Regions from separate parts of the Telluria sp. ZT3P25 genome, predicted to be linked through region 2. Evidence: predicted binding sites of a transcription regulator. Region 2 holds the regulator's gene; the other holds the start of a gene.
The links. Region 2 encodes sigma-54, which starts transcription at its own class of promoters, with help from an activator protein. Its sites were predicted from a motif close to TGGCANGNAANCTGCTTT; they were not measured.
Positions count from the first base shown of each region.

Region 1: AC56LY_RS08800 (flavin monoamine oxidase family protein) is a predicted target of sigma-54. The motif match lies at 4,420-4,437, and genes of this name have one in related genera.

Region 1 is NZ_JCASIJ010000001.1:1,949,911-1,957,499, reverse strand. Features, by position in the region: gene AC56LY_RS08830 (PEP-CTERM sorting domain-containing protein) at 1-2, shown strand, start outside; gene AC56LY_RS08825 (ankyrin repeat domain-containing protein) at 19-552, opposite strand; gene AC56LY_RS08820 (MFS transporter) at 611-1,819, opposite strand; gene AC56LY_RS08815 (LysR family transcriptional regulator) at 1,927-2,856, shown strand; gene AC56LY_RS08810 (c-type cytochrome) at 2,997-3,311, shown strand; gene AC56LY_RS08805 (hypothetical protein) at 3,400-4,131, shown strand; gene AC56LY_RS08800 (flavin monoamine oxidase family protein) at 4,487-6,073, shown strand; gene AC56LY_RS08795 (c-type cytochrome) at 6,070-6,486, shown strand; gene AC56LY_RS08790 (RidA family protein) at 6,525-7,034, shown strand; gene AC56LY_RS08785 (TonB-dependent receptor plug domain-containing protein) at 7,102-7,589, shown strand, end outside.
Region 2 is NZ_JCASIJ010000002.1:781,850-789,438, reverse strand. Features, by position in the region: gene AC56LY_RS22145 (epoxide hydrolase family protein) at 1-388, opposite strand, end outside; gene AC56LY_RS22140 (NADPH-dependent F420 reductase) at 525-1,271, opposite strand; gene AC56LY_RS22135 (winged helix-turn-helix transcriptional regulator) at 1,373-1,747, shown strand; gene AC56LY_RS22130 (SDR family oxidoreductase) at 1,974-2,738, shown strand; gene AC56LY_RS22125 (DUF5694 domain-containing protein) at 2,908-3,978, opposite strand; gene AC56LY_RS22120 (enoyl-CoA hydratase/isomerase family protein) at 4,064-5,140, opposite strand; gene hpf (ribosome hibernation-promoting factor, HPF/YfiA family) at 5,239-5,595, opposite strand; gene AC56LY_RS22110 (RNA polymerase factor sigma-54) at 5,670-7,157, opposite strand; gene lptB (LPS export ABC transporter ATP-binding protein) at 7,172-7,589, opposite strand, start outside.

The sequences.
Region 1 (7,589 bases), on a different contig from region 2:
GACGAACCGGCCTCCAGTTCAGTTGGCCGGCGCCAGCAAGGCGGCAGTGTCCGCGGCGCCCATCTTCAGCGCCGCATCGTAGGCGGTCACGCCGGACGCGTCGCGCGCGGCCGGGTCGGCGCCGCGCGCCATCAGCAGTTCGGCGATGGCGACCCGGTTGAACATCGCGGCGAACATCAGCGCGGTCCGGCCCGACGGACCGGTCACGTCCGGCATTGCGCCGTTATCGAGGAGCAGCATCGTGATAGGCAAGTCGCCCTTGAATGCAGCGCCGTGCAACGGCATTTGGCCCGCATCGTTGATCGTGTGCGGATCGGCGCCGTGCTCGAGCAAGACGCGCGTCGCGTCCAGGTGGCCGTGGTAGCTGGCCAGCATCAGCAGGGTGTCGCCTTTTTCGTTGCGCAGGTTCGGCGGCAGGCCGCGCGACAGGAAGGCGGCGAGATGATCGGCGTCGCCGGTCCGCGCGTACTGGAACATATTGCGCGCCATGTTCAGCGCAGCCTCGTCCAGCTCTGCTTTTGTCGGCGTTGCCTCGTGGTCGTTCGTGTGCATTGCGTGCTCCGGATCGAAATAAAGGTTGATTAAAACATATCTCAATCCGGCGCGTGGCCTACACGCTCTGGCGTGCGGCCCCATGCTTGGTGGCTTCATGGAGCCAGACCGGCAGCGCCAGCGCCGGCAGCAACATGCCAACCAGCAGCGCCGCATGCCAGCCGTGGGCGGCGTACACCCAGCCGCCCAGCGCGGAACCCAATGCGCCGCCGGCGAAGAACAGCGCGAAGTACAGGCCATTGAGGCGACTGCGCATGTCGGCGCCCAGTGCGAACAGCGCGCGCTGGCCCAGCACCAGATTGGCGGCCACCGCAGCGTCCAGGGCGATGGCGGCCACCGCCAGCAGACCGAGCGCGACCGGCTTGGAAGATGGGGCAAACAGGGGCAGGAGGAAACTCAGCGCACCAACCACGAGTGCGACGGCGGTGGCTTTCAGCGTGTGGCCGGCATCGGCCAGGCGGCCGGCGACCGGTGAGGCCACGGCGCCGGCCATCCCGACCAGGGCAAACAGCGCGATGCCATTTTGCGTGAGGCCAAACGCGGGACTGGCCAGCGCCTGCGGCGCGACGGTCCAGAACAGGCTGAATGCGCCAAACAGGCCGGCGTGATACAGCGCGCGCTGGCGCAGCACCACGGTCGTGGTCAACAGCGGCCATAACGAGCCGATCAGGCGGCGGTACGGTTGCGTCGCCGTCGGCTGGCGCAGCGGCAACTTAATATGCAGCAGCACGGCCAGCAGGGCGACCAGCGCAGCGGCGATGCCGAACACGGTTTGCCAGCCACCCAGTCCGGCGAGCACGCTCGCGACCGGGCGCGCCACCATGATCCCGAGCAGCAGGCCGCTGACGACCTTGCCGACGACCTGGCCGCGTGTGGCCTCCGGCGCCAGGTGGGCGGCAAATGGCACCAGCACCTGGGCCACGACGGCGCCCAGGCCGATGGCCAGCGCGGCCAGCAGAAACGCCCACGCCGTAGTGGCGGTGGCCGCGACCACCAGTGCGCCGCTGGTCACGAGCAGCCCGGTGACGATCAGGCGCCGGTTTTCCAGCAGGTCGCCGAGCGGGACGATGAACAAGAGTCCCAGCGTGTAGCCGATCTGGGTCAGGGTGACAATCAGACCCGCCGCAGCGGGCGGCAAGCCCAGTGCCGCGCCAATCGGGCCGACCAGAGGCTGCGCATAATACAGGTTGGCGACGATGATGCCGGCGGCGGCCGCCAGCAGCATGACCATGCCGGACGAGATGGAGGGTGATCTGGGGGTGTTCATGGCGAACTCCATGGGATTGGTGAGGGAATGCCGCCATGGTAGGCAATGTGCGCGCAAAGATAATCAGGGCATAATGCCCTTATACCATTCACTTTATATGAACAATCATGGACAAGGTGAAAGCGATGCACACGTTCGTGCGCATCGTCGAGGCAAACAGTTTCACGCGCGCGGCCGAGTCGCTCGACCTGCCGCGCGCGTCGCTGACAGCCACGCTGCAGAATCTCGAACGCTACCTGGGAGCGCAACTTCTGCAGCGCACGACGCGCCGGCTGTCGCTGACGCCCGAGGGCGAGCGCTACTACGCCCACTGCAGTGCCATTCTGGCCGCCATCGACGACGCCGAGTCTGACTTCCTGGGCGAGCAAGCCGGCCGGATGCAGGGCCGGTTGCGCATCGATCTGCCGGGCGCGCTGGGCCGCGCGATCGTGCTGCCGCGCATTAGTGAATTTCGCCAGGCGTATCCGGCGCTCGATCTGACCATCAGCCTGGGCGACCGCCTGGTCGACCTGACCGCCGAAGGCATCGACTGCGCGTTGCGTGTGGGCGACCTGCCTGACTCGAGCCTGGTGGCACGCCGGATCGGCCTGATGCGCTTCGTGATTGCCGCCACGCCCGGCTATCTGGCGCGGCGGGGCGTGCCTGCGACGGTCGATGAACTGGCCCAGCACGATGCGATCGTGCATTTTTCGGGCCGCACCGGCCGCGCGTTCGAGTGGACGCTTGCAGGGGAAGAAACAGCGGAGGACGTAGTCCGTGTGGCCATTCATGGCGGCCTCGCCGTCAACGATGCCGAGGCCAACCTGCTGTGCGCGCTGCAGGGACTGGGACTGGCGCAACTGGCGCGCTACCAGGTGCGTACGCACGTGGCGCAGGGCGCGCTGGCCGTGGTGCTGCCCGCCCTGTGCCCGACGCCGATGCCGGTGTCCCTGTTGTACCCGCGGGGCCGCATCGCCAATCCGCGCCTGCAGGCGTTTGCCACCTGGCTGGCGGGGGTGTTCGAGGCCGACCCCGACCTGCGCCTGGCGCAGGATTAGCGCGTGGTCACGCCGAAGGGCGTGTCGGATGCTGGTCTGCAGCGTCGCGCTGCCCATCATAGCGGGGTTTCCCGCTATGATGTCAGGCGGTGCCCGCCCAGGGTGCCGGCCCCTGCGATCAACCCAGCCACTGGAGCATCATGAAGACGTACCTGACCCTGACCCTGGCGGCGACCTTCGCCGTCGCCGCGATCCCTGCCGCCCACGCGAATCCCGACCTGGCCAAGGCCAAGGCCTGCATGGCGTGCCATGCCATCGGCGCCAAGCTGGTCGGCCCGGCCTACAAGGATGTCGCGGCCAAGTACGCCAAGGATGCCGGCGCCGAAGCGCGTCTGGTCCAGAAGATCCAGAAAGGCAGCAGTGGCACCTGGGGCCCGATCCCGATGCCGGCCAATCCACAGGTCACCGAAGCCGACGCCAAGGTCCTGGCGAAATGGATCCTGGCGCAGAAATGAGCCACCGGCGGCCCTGACCGGGGCCGCCCTGACCGTGCCTGGCGCGTTCTTTGCATACAAGCAAGGAATTTAACGCCAGGAGCGGCCGATGTTCTTGCATAACGACGTCATCGAATACCTCGATCCCCCCGGCCATGTGGTGCGGATTCTCTGGATCGACGATGCGCAGTCCATTGCCTACACCTTTGCTCTTCGCTGCGCGAGCGCCACGCCGCGCAGCACGCCCCTGCAGGTGCTGGTGGCCGACGTGTCGACGCGGCGCGCGCGCTTGCTGCTGACCGATCCGTGCCGTGCGCCGCGCACCGACGCCCCATCGGGCAAGCATCGCCTGCTGCAAATGAAGGCGTGGGATGTCGTAACGGCGCTGCACCGCGACGTGCCCCAGGTGTACCTGCCGCGACCGCGCGCGGCCATGCTTGCCGCCTACAGCCGCACCCATGCGATGTCCGTTGCCACGCTCATGCGCTACCTGCGCCGCTACTGGGAGCGGGGCCAGACGATCGACGCGCTCGTGCCCGATTACGCCAATTCCGGTGCACGCGGCAAGACGCGCACGGCCAGCGCCGGCGTCAAGCGCGGCCGCCCGCGCAATGCCGCAACAAGCGGCGCCAGTGCCGGGACCAATACCGATGCCGCGCTGCGGGCGTTGTTTGTGGCCGCTGCCGCGCAGTTTGCCGCCACCCATTCACGCTTCTCGCGGCCGGCGGCGTATCGCCAGATGCTGCGCGATCACTTCGCCGATAGTGCGCCCGGCGTCATTCCCAGCTATGGCCAGTTCAACTACTGGCTCGCGCGCGACGGCGTTGATCACACCCATTGAAGTGCGTATTTACGCCACAACAGTGCAGTGTCGATTTGGCATGCTCCGGGCGTGTGCGCGGCCTCGCCGTGCCGCCTGAGCGCGAATCTTGTCGGCGCCCGACGAATAAAGTCTGCGCACAAAATGCTCTGCGCATCGGCGCCAGCGTGTCACGTTTGTCAATACGAATGAAGCGCAGGCCATTCAGAATTCTGTTCGAGTTGTAGGGCTTACGTCGAACTTACATTCGGAAAAATTGCAGAAACACTTTATTTTAATAATATCGTATTGACGGTGTCGTAATCCGCTTGGCACAGGTATTGCTGATAAGCCACTAGTTGCAAGGTCTTTCCAGTGATACCAAGTGGAGGTAGAAATGACACGTTCGACACCGTCGTTGACCCGACGTGAGTTTTTGTACCGCGCTGCCGCCGTTGGCGGTTCGGCGCTGGTGATGGGTTCGATGAACGCCTGGGGCATGGGGATCGCTTCCCGCACCACGACTCCGCCGCTGCTCACGGGCAGCGGCAAGGGCAAGAAAGTCGTCGTGCTGGGCGCCGGTCTGGCCGGCCTGACAGCCGCCTATGAACTGGGGAAGCTGGGCTACGAAGTCCAGGTGCTCGAGGCGCGGCCCTACGCGGGCGGGCGCTGCCAGACAGCGCGCAAGGGCTTCTCGCTGCACGAACTGGGCGGCGAGGCCCAGCAGTGCCGCTTCGACGCCGGCCAATACATCAACCACGGCCCGTGGCGCATCCCGCTGGATCACCAGTCCACGCTGTACTACGCGCGTCAGTTCAAGGTGCCGCTCGAAGTGATGGTCAACGAGAATGACCACGCCTGGGTGTACCTCGAGGATGGCGGGCCGCTATCGCAGCAGCGCCTGCGCGGTGCCCAGATCAAGGCCGACATGCGCGGGCACGTCGCCGAGCTGCTGGCCAAGTCGGTCACGGGCCACCAGCTCGACACGCAACTGACAGGCGACGACCAGCGCCTGCTGCTCGATTACCTCAAGCACGAAGGGGCGCTCGACGCCGGCGACCTGGCCTACAAGGGCCGCAGCGGCCGTGGCTTTGCCACCAACCCCGGCGCGGGCCTGGTGCCGGGCGCCGGCACACCGTCCGATCCGCTGGCGTTTCACGATCTGCTGGCCGCCCGGGTCGGCAAGGTCTACAGCGCGGTGCAGGAATTCCCGATGCACGCCACGATGTTCCAGCCGGTCGGCGGGATGGACGCGATCCCGCGCGCATTTGCGCGGCGGCTGGGCGGCGCGATCCGCTATCACGCCGAAGTCCAGCGCATCCGCCAAGTCGACGACAAGGTCACGATCGACGTGCGCGACACGGCCAGCGGCGCGCTCTCGCGCGTCACGGCCGACTATTGCCTGTGCACGGTGCCGCTGTCGGTGCTGCGCATGATCGACACCGATTTCTCCGACGGGTTCAAGGCTGCGATCAAGGCTGTCCCCTACGCGCCGGTCGGCAAGATCGGCCTGCAGATGGGACGCCGCTTCTGGGAAGAAGACGACCACATCTACGGCGGCCACGTGCTGACCGACCTGAAAGGGATCAACACCATATCGCTGCCGTCCGGCGGCTGGCAGCAGAAAAAGGGCGTCGTACTGGGTTATTACCACTACGCGCTGGACGCCATTGAAGTGAGCGGGAAGACGCCCGCCGAGCGGACCGAGTTCGCGCTTGCCGCGGGTGAAAAAATCTTCCCATCCTACCGGGCGAACTATGAAAGCAGCTTCTCGGTTGCCTGGCACCGCGTGCAGTACAGCCTGGGCGGCTGGGCCGAATGGACCGATGCCGCACGCAAGAGCGCGTATCCGGTCTTGCTGGAGGGCGAGCGCCGGGTGCTGCTGGCCGGCGAACACCTGAGCTACCTGACGGGTTGGCAAGCCGGCGCCATCGAATCGGCGTGGCAGCAGGTGGAGACGCTGCACCGGAGGGCCAGCGCATGAAGGTCGCGACTTTTGCACTCCTGCTTGCCTGGTCATTGGCTGACGCTGCCCAGGCCCAGGCCCAAGCCCAACCCGCCGCGCCGGCAGACGGCAAGACGCTGTTCGCGAGGAATTGCGCGGCCTGCCACCAGGCCAGTGGGCGCGGCATTCCCGGCGCGTTTCCGGCGCTCGTCGCCAGCGCGGTCGTTACCGGCGCACCCGACGAGGTGGCGGACGTGCTGCTCAAGGGCCGCGGTGGCATGCCCGATTTCAGCGCCAGCCTGGACGACGCCGATATCGCCGCCGTGCTGACCTACGCGCGCAGCAGCTGGGGCAACCATGCGCCACCGATCGCGGGCGCCGACATCGCAACGCGCCGCACGGCGCTGCAGGTCGCGCCGGCGGGCGACAACCGCTTCGGCAACAAGCACTGATGCTGTTTTCTTTTTCCACGCCCATGAAAGACGATCCGATGACACTCGCTGCTTTCCGTTCTACCTCCTGTCTGGCCGCCGCGCTGCTGCTGGCCCCTGCCATCGCCAGCGCTGCAGCCACGGATATCGTGCGCCACAAGATCCCGAACTCGGATTTTCCCATCGCGCTGGCGGTGTCGGTGCCGCCCGGCGCCACGATTCACTTCATCAGCGGCCAGGTGCCGCCGGTCGTCGACAAGGCGGCCGGCCCCGACACCATCGCAGCCTTTGGCGACACCAAAACTCAGACGGTCGGCGTGCTCCAGAAGATCAGGGAGATCCTCGCCGGCATGGGGCTTGGTATGGGCGACGTCGTCAAGATGCAGGTGTTCCTGGTCGGCGATCCGGCGAACGGGGGGCGCGCCGACGTCACCGGCTTCATGGCCGGCTACACCCAGTTCTTTGGCGGCGCGCAGCCCAACCTGCCGGCCCGCGCGGTGATGCAGGTCGCGGGCCTGAGCAACCCCGGCTGGCTCGTCGAAATCGAAGTCGTGGCAGCAAAGAAGTAAGTGGCGCGGCGCTTGCCCGGCCACGCCAACCATACCAATAACGCAGTACGCCAACCAGGGATCCATCATGTACAAGACCATCATTCATACCAGTGTCGCGGCTGCTCTGCTGTCGTGGGGCGTGGCTGCCCACGCCGCCGACAAGGCGCCTGAGCCGGCTGTCGACACGCCGGCTGCCGCCATCGCACCCGATGCGCCCGTCGTCGCCAGTACCGGCGTCGTGATCGTCACGGGCACGCGCGCCGCTGGCCTGACGGTCGCCGACAGCGCCTCGCCGATCCAGGTGCTCGACGCGTCGTCGCTGGCCCGCACCGGCCAGCCCGACCTGATCCAGGCGCTGGCCCAGAACCTGCCGTCGCTCAATGCCCAGGCCTTCGGCAGCGACATGGCGGCCATGACACTGTCGGCGCGACTGCGCGGGCTGTCCCCGAACAACACGCTGGTGCTGGTCAACGGCAAGCGCCGCCACGGCACCGCCAACCTGGCCGTGCTGGCAGGTGCGTTCCAGGGCGGCGCCGCAGCCGACCTGAACTTCATTCCGGTGGCCGCCATCGA
Region 2 (7,589 bases):
CTGAGCCCGGCCAGCCATGAGTTAGAAGCAGCGGCAGGGCATTCCGCTCTTTTGAGCGGATATGTAGAAAATGAATGTCGATGCCATCAATCTGGATGACGTATTGCCCTGAACTGTTAAGAAGCTTTTCGCAAGAACGCCAGTCATAACCGTTCTGCCAACGTTCGACCAAGCTGCGAATATTGGCAAGTGGTGGTCCCTGCGTGGTGTCTTCGACAGTTTCTTTGTCCGGCCACCGGGTCTTTGCCAGGCGCGCTTGAAGATCGATCAGTCGCGCACGTGGAACCGCAATCTTGAACGGTCGAATGCCGTTCGCAATCGCGGTAGCCGGTTGAAGTGGCGCCGCACTGCGCAAGACCTCAGCAGCACTCGCTGTTGCAGAAAACATGGAAACGCCAGCGATAGCGCTACCCGAAAAAATGAATTGCCGACGATGCATGAGAGGCCTTTCGGTAAGCAGGTTCTGGCGAACCCACTCGTTTATTGGATGAATGTTTGCGCCTAGCGCAACGCGCATTGCACGCTTACATGTTGATGGCGCGGATCAACCGAACACCCCACTCTTCGTCAGGATTCGTTGTGCTGTCCCCAAGGCGCTCCTGCATTACGGCAACGCCGAGATCTCGACGTTTGGGCAGCCTGTCTCGCTGTGCAGCATCCAGGGCCGCGCCGATCTCAGCGTAAGAAAGATCCGTGCAATACACCGGTGCGCCTGGCTGTTGGCGCCACGAGTCCGCGAGCGAGCCAGCATCGAAAGCATCAAGGCCGGTATCATTGACCAGCGACATGGCTACCTTGCGATCGTGATCTCGATCCGCGGCCACCGGAATAGCGATCCGGTCAGATGCCCCGGCCGGCTTTGACTTCCTGGCCAGAGACGCTGAGCCAATTGCATTCCATGCTTTGACGATTGGGCGACCAAGCTGCTCGGCTACCCACATGCTCTCCGCTTGTCCCTGCTCGATGGCGTCGATCTTTTCATCGCGGAAAGGATAATAGTTGGAGGTGTCGATGACGACAGTCTCAGCGGGAAGGCCGGCTACCAGCGATGCAATATCTCGGATGCGATTGAGTGGAATGGACAGAACGACGACCTCCACATCCGTCAGGGCGTTCTCGGTAGTCACAGCGAGCGCACCTGAAGATAGAAGTTCCTTATCAATCGTTTCAGGGCCACGCGAATTTGCGACCTTCACCTCATGCCCGGCCTGGCTCAAGCGCACAACAAGCGTCTTACCAATGTTTCCTGTTCCCAAAATACCGATTTTCATATTCCCTCCCATTGACGATTACTGTGGTGTCATAATATGGACTAACTTCTGTAACAACAAGAACCCACCAAAAAGTGGGATACACACCAAAAGGTAAGTGCATGTCGATTCGTGATTGGAAATGTGAGGACTCAAAGCAGCAGCTGGTCTGGGCGGCTGCAACAGGCGAAGCGCTACGTGTGCTTGAGGGCAAATGGAAGATCGTCATCATCTTCCAGCTCTTTGCAGCGAAACAGCCGCTTCGCTTTTCGGAACTCGAGCGCCGCGTGGAGGGCGTCAATCAAAAGATGCTCATCCAACAACTGAAAGAGTTGGAAAAGGACGAGACCGTCATACGGAAAATTTATCCGCAGGTGCCACCTAAGGTCGAATATGCACTTAGCGAAATGGGCCTCGCGCTCGGCCCATCAATTGAATGCCTGATCGACTGGACATTTATGCGCCGAGAAACTATTCATGGCGGCTCGGAAGCTTAGTCGCTTGCAGCTTCGCATTATTTACATGCTCTGCACTTAGCCGCAGCGCACTGCTCAATCGCTTGCAAACCCTAGTACGGCAAGTCTCGCGTTGTAGTCCTATGCGGTTTATCTAGTCCATGAACCAGTATTCATGGCCGTTCGATTTGAAAGCAATAAACGAATAGATCGTCACCCGTTAACTGGTTAGGCTGTGAATCTCCTCCATACTTTCAAAGGATTCACGATGCTGCAGTTATCAGGGAAAGTAGCAATCGTCACTGGCGCAAGTTCAGGCATTGGCTACGAAACGGCCAAGCTATTCGCAAGCGAAGGTGCGAATCTGGTCGTCACCGCTCGCCGCCACAGCGAACTTGCCAAACTGGTCGCGGACATCGAGCGCCATGGCGGTGAGGCAGTTGCCATTGCCGGGGATATCAGGGACGAGAACCTTGCGCGCTCATTGGTTGAAATGGCAGAAAGCCGCTTTGGCGGACTCGACATTGCTTTCAACAACGCTGGTACGACAGGGGATCCCGCCCCAGTGGCCGATATAACGGCTGACGCCTGGCAAGCTACGCTCGATACAAATTTGACGGGCTCTTTTCTCGGTGCGAAGTACCAACTGCCCGCAATGATAAAACGAGGCGGCGGTTCGATCATTTTCACGTCGACATTTGTCGGAAGCACTGTGGGTTTTCCAGGAATGGGGGCATACGCTGCCAGTAAAGCAGGACTGATCGGTCTGATGCAGGTCATCGCCGTCGAATATGGCATGCACGGTATTCGCGCCAATGCTTTACTCCCCGGGGGAACCGATACACCGATGGGTCGAGCGACCGCCAATACGCCTGAGGCACTGGCTTTTGTAAAAGGCTTGCACACCCTCAAACGCATTGCACGGCCAGAGGAAATCGCCCGCTCGGCACTCTATCTCGCTTCTGATGCCTCCAGCTTCAGCACTGGCTCGACGCTTTTGGTGGATGGTGGCGTATCAATCAACCGCACATAACAGAAGAAATGCCGGTGACACCAGCATCCCTGATGCGAATGTCGCCGTCATGTCAGATCGGACCGATTACCTTACCACCGGTGTAGTACACGTAGGTCAGCGGCCCATCAGGAATAATCTGGCTAATTTCATTGATTGGTTCTGCTTTTAAGGTACTGCGACCGTCACATTATTTCAGCACCGACGCCGCATCTACAATCCGCACATCATGCATCTGGTGCAGATACGATTCCAGATATCCCTTGTGCGACGCGCCGACGATGACCAGCATGCGCTGACCGGGCCGCAACCCCAGGACGTCCCGGATATTGGCCGCCATGCGCAGGTTGCGCGTTTCCCAGTAACCCACGTACTGGCGGCCGAAGCGCTGCGCTGACGGCTCATTAAGCGCCGCGCCGAAGTCGCTGCGGTAGATCAGGGCCGCCTGGCCGGGCGCATTGTCGGCGCGGTACATCGCCAGCACGCCTTCGGCACTGGCCAGCAACCCCTCCTGCGTCTTGTCCACTGCAGCGCGCTGCTTCGTGGCAGGGTTATCCCACGCCGTCATCAGCGCATCGCCAAACGCCTTCTGGTCTTCAGACGCGCTGTCGGCGGTATGGTCGTCCATTGCGTACAGGCGTTCAAGACCGAGCCGGGCCGCCAGGCGTGCACCGATCATCAGGCTTTCGTCCATCCTGGTTTCCAGCTTCACGAGTACGCTGACCAGTGTGGCATCCAGACCGTCACCGGCACGGCGCTCAACCTCGGGCAAGCGCAGCCACTGGACCAGCGCCGATGCGCGCTCGCCCCCAGCGAGGAACAGCGCTGCCAGGTGACGGCGCTGCGCCGGGGTCGGCGCGTCGGGCCAGGCAGCCAGCAAGGCCTCGGCAGCCTCGGTCGCCGCTGCGACATCCAGGCCTGTGGCCAGCCGCGCCGGTGCAGTATCCCTGCAATAGGAATCGATCGAGTCCTTGTAGCGGACTGGGTAGCGTCGCATGAAGTCGCACTGCGGCCCGGACACCGCCTCGATCGCAATCGCCTGCGGCTTCCATGCGGCCAGGCGTTCGTTCAGCAGCGTCAGGCTGGCGGCCTGGAAGGTTTTCGGCAATTGCGACAGATGGGGGGAGCCCAATACCAGCACCTCATTGGCAGGCCCGGAGGCCGGTCCCTTGAATGCGCCCGCATTGAAGTCAGGCTGCCAGGCCTGGGCGGCGGCGCTGCCGCACAAGGTCATCGACAACAGCAAGGCGGTCATGCGCATCGGGGTTCCTCATCGGTTCATGAAGCCACGATGTTTGCACCGCCTGCACGAAAAGTCACGCGCAAACGGATATGCATGGAGACGCTTACGCGAGATGCCGTAGCGGATGCGCATGCACCGGCCACACCGGCGCAAAGAAGTGCGCCACCATCGCATCGGTCACGAGGTCGAGCGATGGCGGATTCCATTGCGGCGCATTGTCCTTGTCGATGACGAGCGCGCGCACGCCTTCGAGCACCTCGCCATGCTCGAAGTTGCGGCGCACCAGCGAGCGCTCCAGGCGCAGACAGTCGGCGACATCGAGCGATGCGCCGCGCAGCAGCAGCTCGCGCGTCACGCACATCATCAATGGCGAGCGCTGACGCATTGCATTCAATGCCTTCTGCGCGAATGGCGTGTCGTCACCCTCGAGCGAGGCCATGATTGCCGCCACCGAATCCGCGCCAAAGTGCGCATCGATGCGCGCGCGGTTGGCTTGCAATTCGCTCTCGCCGGGGTGCGCCGTGGCAAACTCGCGGATCGCCGCCGGCAGATCCGCGCCTGCCGTCGCCTCGATCAGCGCCTGCAACGCCGGCAGGTCGGCGCCCGGCACGAACACGTCGGCCAGGCCCACATACAGCGCGTCGGCCGCGCCGATCGTCAAGCCGGTCAAGCCCAGGAACATCCCCAATTGCCCCGGCGCGTGCGACAGAAAATGGCTGCCGCCGACATCGGGGAACAGGCCGATATTCACCTCGGGCATCGCCATCTTGGTGCGCTCGGTGACGATGCGCAGGCCGCAATCGGGGCCGCCCTGCGCGATGCCCATGCCCCCGCCCATGACCACGCCATCCATCAGCGCGATATACGGTTTCGGATAAAAATGGATCAGGTGATTCAGCGCGTATTCTTCGGTGAAGAAATCCTCGAGCAGTGCGCTGCCGCCTTGCGGCGAGGCGTTGCCGACCTCGTGGAAGAAGCGGATATCGCCGCCCGCGCACAGTGCTTTTTCGCTGCTGCTGGTGATCACGACCGCATCGACGGCAGCGTCACGCTGCCAGTCGAGCAGGATCGCGGTCAGCGCGCGCACCATGTCCAGTGACAGCGAATTGAGCGCCTTGGGACGGTCTAGCGTGATGATGCCGGTGCGGTTGGCGATGCGGGTCAGGACGTGTTCGGACATGGCGTGATCCATCGAAAGGAAACACGTATTTTACCGGCAGCGGGATGCAAAAAGGGCGTCCCGAAAAGACGCCCCTGGCGGTGGTGACCTGCGCTCGATCAGGCGACAGCGACGTCGGCTTCGTCGACGTCCAGGCGTTTGATCGCTGTGCGGTTATGGTCTTTGAGCATCTGCTTGTGCTTCAGGATTTGTCGATCCAGTTTATCCATCAACATGTCGATCGCGGCATACAGGTCTTGCGCGACGCTCGCCACGTGCAGGGTCTTGCCCGACACCTGGACATTGATTTCAGCTTTTTGCCTTTTTTCTTTTTCAGTGAGGTTATCGACGGCCAGGAAGACGTGGGTATCTATGACTTGATCGAAATGGCGAATAATGCGTTCCAGCTTATTCTGAACGTATTCACGGATGGCAGGGGTTACTTCGAGATGGTGACCACTGATGGTGAGGTTCATACACACTCCTTTGAAGATGTCACGTCGCTTGCACCACACAGGAGCTGAAGGCACAGACTGTATGAGCGGCGTTGTTACAAGGCTTTGCGGAGACTGACGGGGGGGATCTTGAGCGCTTCACGGTATTTTGCGACCGTCCTGCGCGCAATGACCATGCCTTGTTCCCCGAGCATTTCCGCGATCTTGCTGTCGGATAATGGATTCTTAGGGTCTTCTGCTCCTGTCAATTGTGCGATGAGCGCACGGATTGCCGTTGAGGATGCTTCGCCTCCCGCTTCGGTGGCAACGTGGCTGCCGAAGAAATACTTCAACTCGAACATGCCGTGCGGGGTCAGCATGTATTTCTGGGTTGTGACACGAGAGATGGTGCTCTCGTGCAGACCTAGTGTATCAGCTATCTCGCGCAAAACAAGGGGCCGCATGGCAACCGCGCCGTGGCTGAAAAAGTTGCGCTGGCGCTCGACAATCGCCTCGGCCACACGCAGAATCGTGTCGAAACGCTGGCGCATGTTCTTGATGAGCCACTTCGCCTCTTGCATCTGCGCGCCCATCTGGCTCTCGCTGCGGCCCTGCTTGAGCATCGTGGCGTACAGGCTGTTCACGCGCAGGCGCGGCATCACGTCCGGGTTCAGCGTGACCGCCCAGCCATTCTTCGCGCGCCGCACGATCACGTCCGGCACCACGTAATCCGACACGTTCGACGCGAACGCGGCGCCCGGATGCGGATTGCACTGGCGGACCACAGCCTGCACTTCGCGCAGGTCTTCGTCGTCGCAATCGAGCGCTTTTTTCAGCTTGCTGTATTCGCGCTGCGCGAACCAGGTCAGGTAGCCTTCGACGATCTTCAGCGCCATGCGGCGCGTGACCATCGGCACGCCCGGCATGCGCCGGATCTGCAGCGCCAGGCATTCGGCCGCGCTGCGCGCGCCCACGCCCACCGGGTCCATGCTCTGCACCATCGCCAGCGCGCAGCGCAGTTCGTCGAGATCGACCTCGAGTTCTTCGGGCAGCCGCGAGTGGATGTCGTCGAGCGGCTCGTCCAGGTAACCGTTGTCGTCGAGCGCGTCGATCACCAGTTCGGCCAGTGCGCGATCGCGGGTCGAGAGCAGCGTTTCGCGCACCTGTTCCATCAGGTGTTCGCGCAGCGTGATGGCGCACGCCTCCAGCTGCGGGCGGCCGTCTTCGTCGTCGCTGCTGCTACTGCTGCCGGACGACGCGCCGCTGCCTTCGCTCCACTCGTTGTCGGGCCGGTCGCCATCGACCGCGCCGCCTTCAGCGCCCTCGCCTTCGGCCGGCGCGCTGCCTTCACCTTCGGCCTGCTGGCCCGGCGCCGGTGGCGCCTCGCCGGATGCCGGCGCATTGTTGATGGCCCCATCGGCCAGCAAGCGCACCGAATGATCGAGCGGATCGTCGAGCCTTTCGAGCAGCGGGTTATCGCCCAGTATCTGCTCGATCTCCTGGTGCAGTTCGAGCGTCGACAGCTGCAGCAACCGGATCGATTGCTGCAGCTGTGGCGTGAGCGCCAGGTGCTGCGAAGTGCGGAGCTGAAGGGACTGTTTCATCAATTGGTCATGGCTTACATGCGGAAATGTTCACCAAGGTACACGCGGCGCACCGACTCGTCGGCGATGATATCGTCGGGACGGCCGGATGCGAGCACCGCGCCCTGATTGATGATGTAGGCGCGGTCGCAGATGCCAAGCGTCTCGCGCACATTATGGTCGGTGATCAGGACGCCGATCTTGCGCTCCTTGAGGAAGCGCACGATGCGCTGGATCTCGATCACGGCGATCGGGTCGACACCGGCAAAGGGTTCATCGAGCAGCACGAAGCGCGGATTGGTGGCCAGTGCGCGTGCGATCTCCACGCGGCGCCGCTCGCCGCCCGACAGCGACAGCGCCGGGTTCTCGCGCAGCTTTTCGATCTGCAGGTCGGCCAGCAAGTTGTCGAGCCGCTCGCCGATCTGCGCTTTGGTCAGCGACTTGCCGTCGACC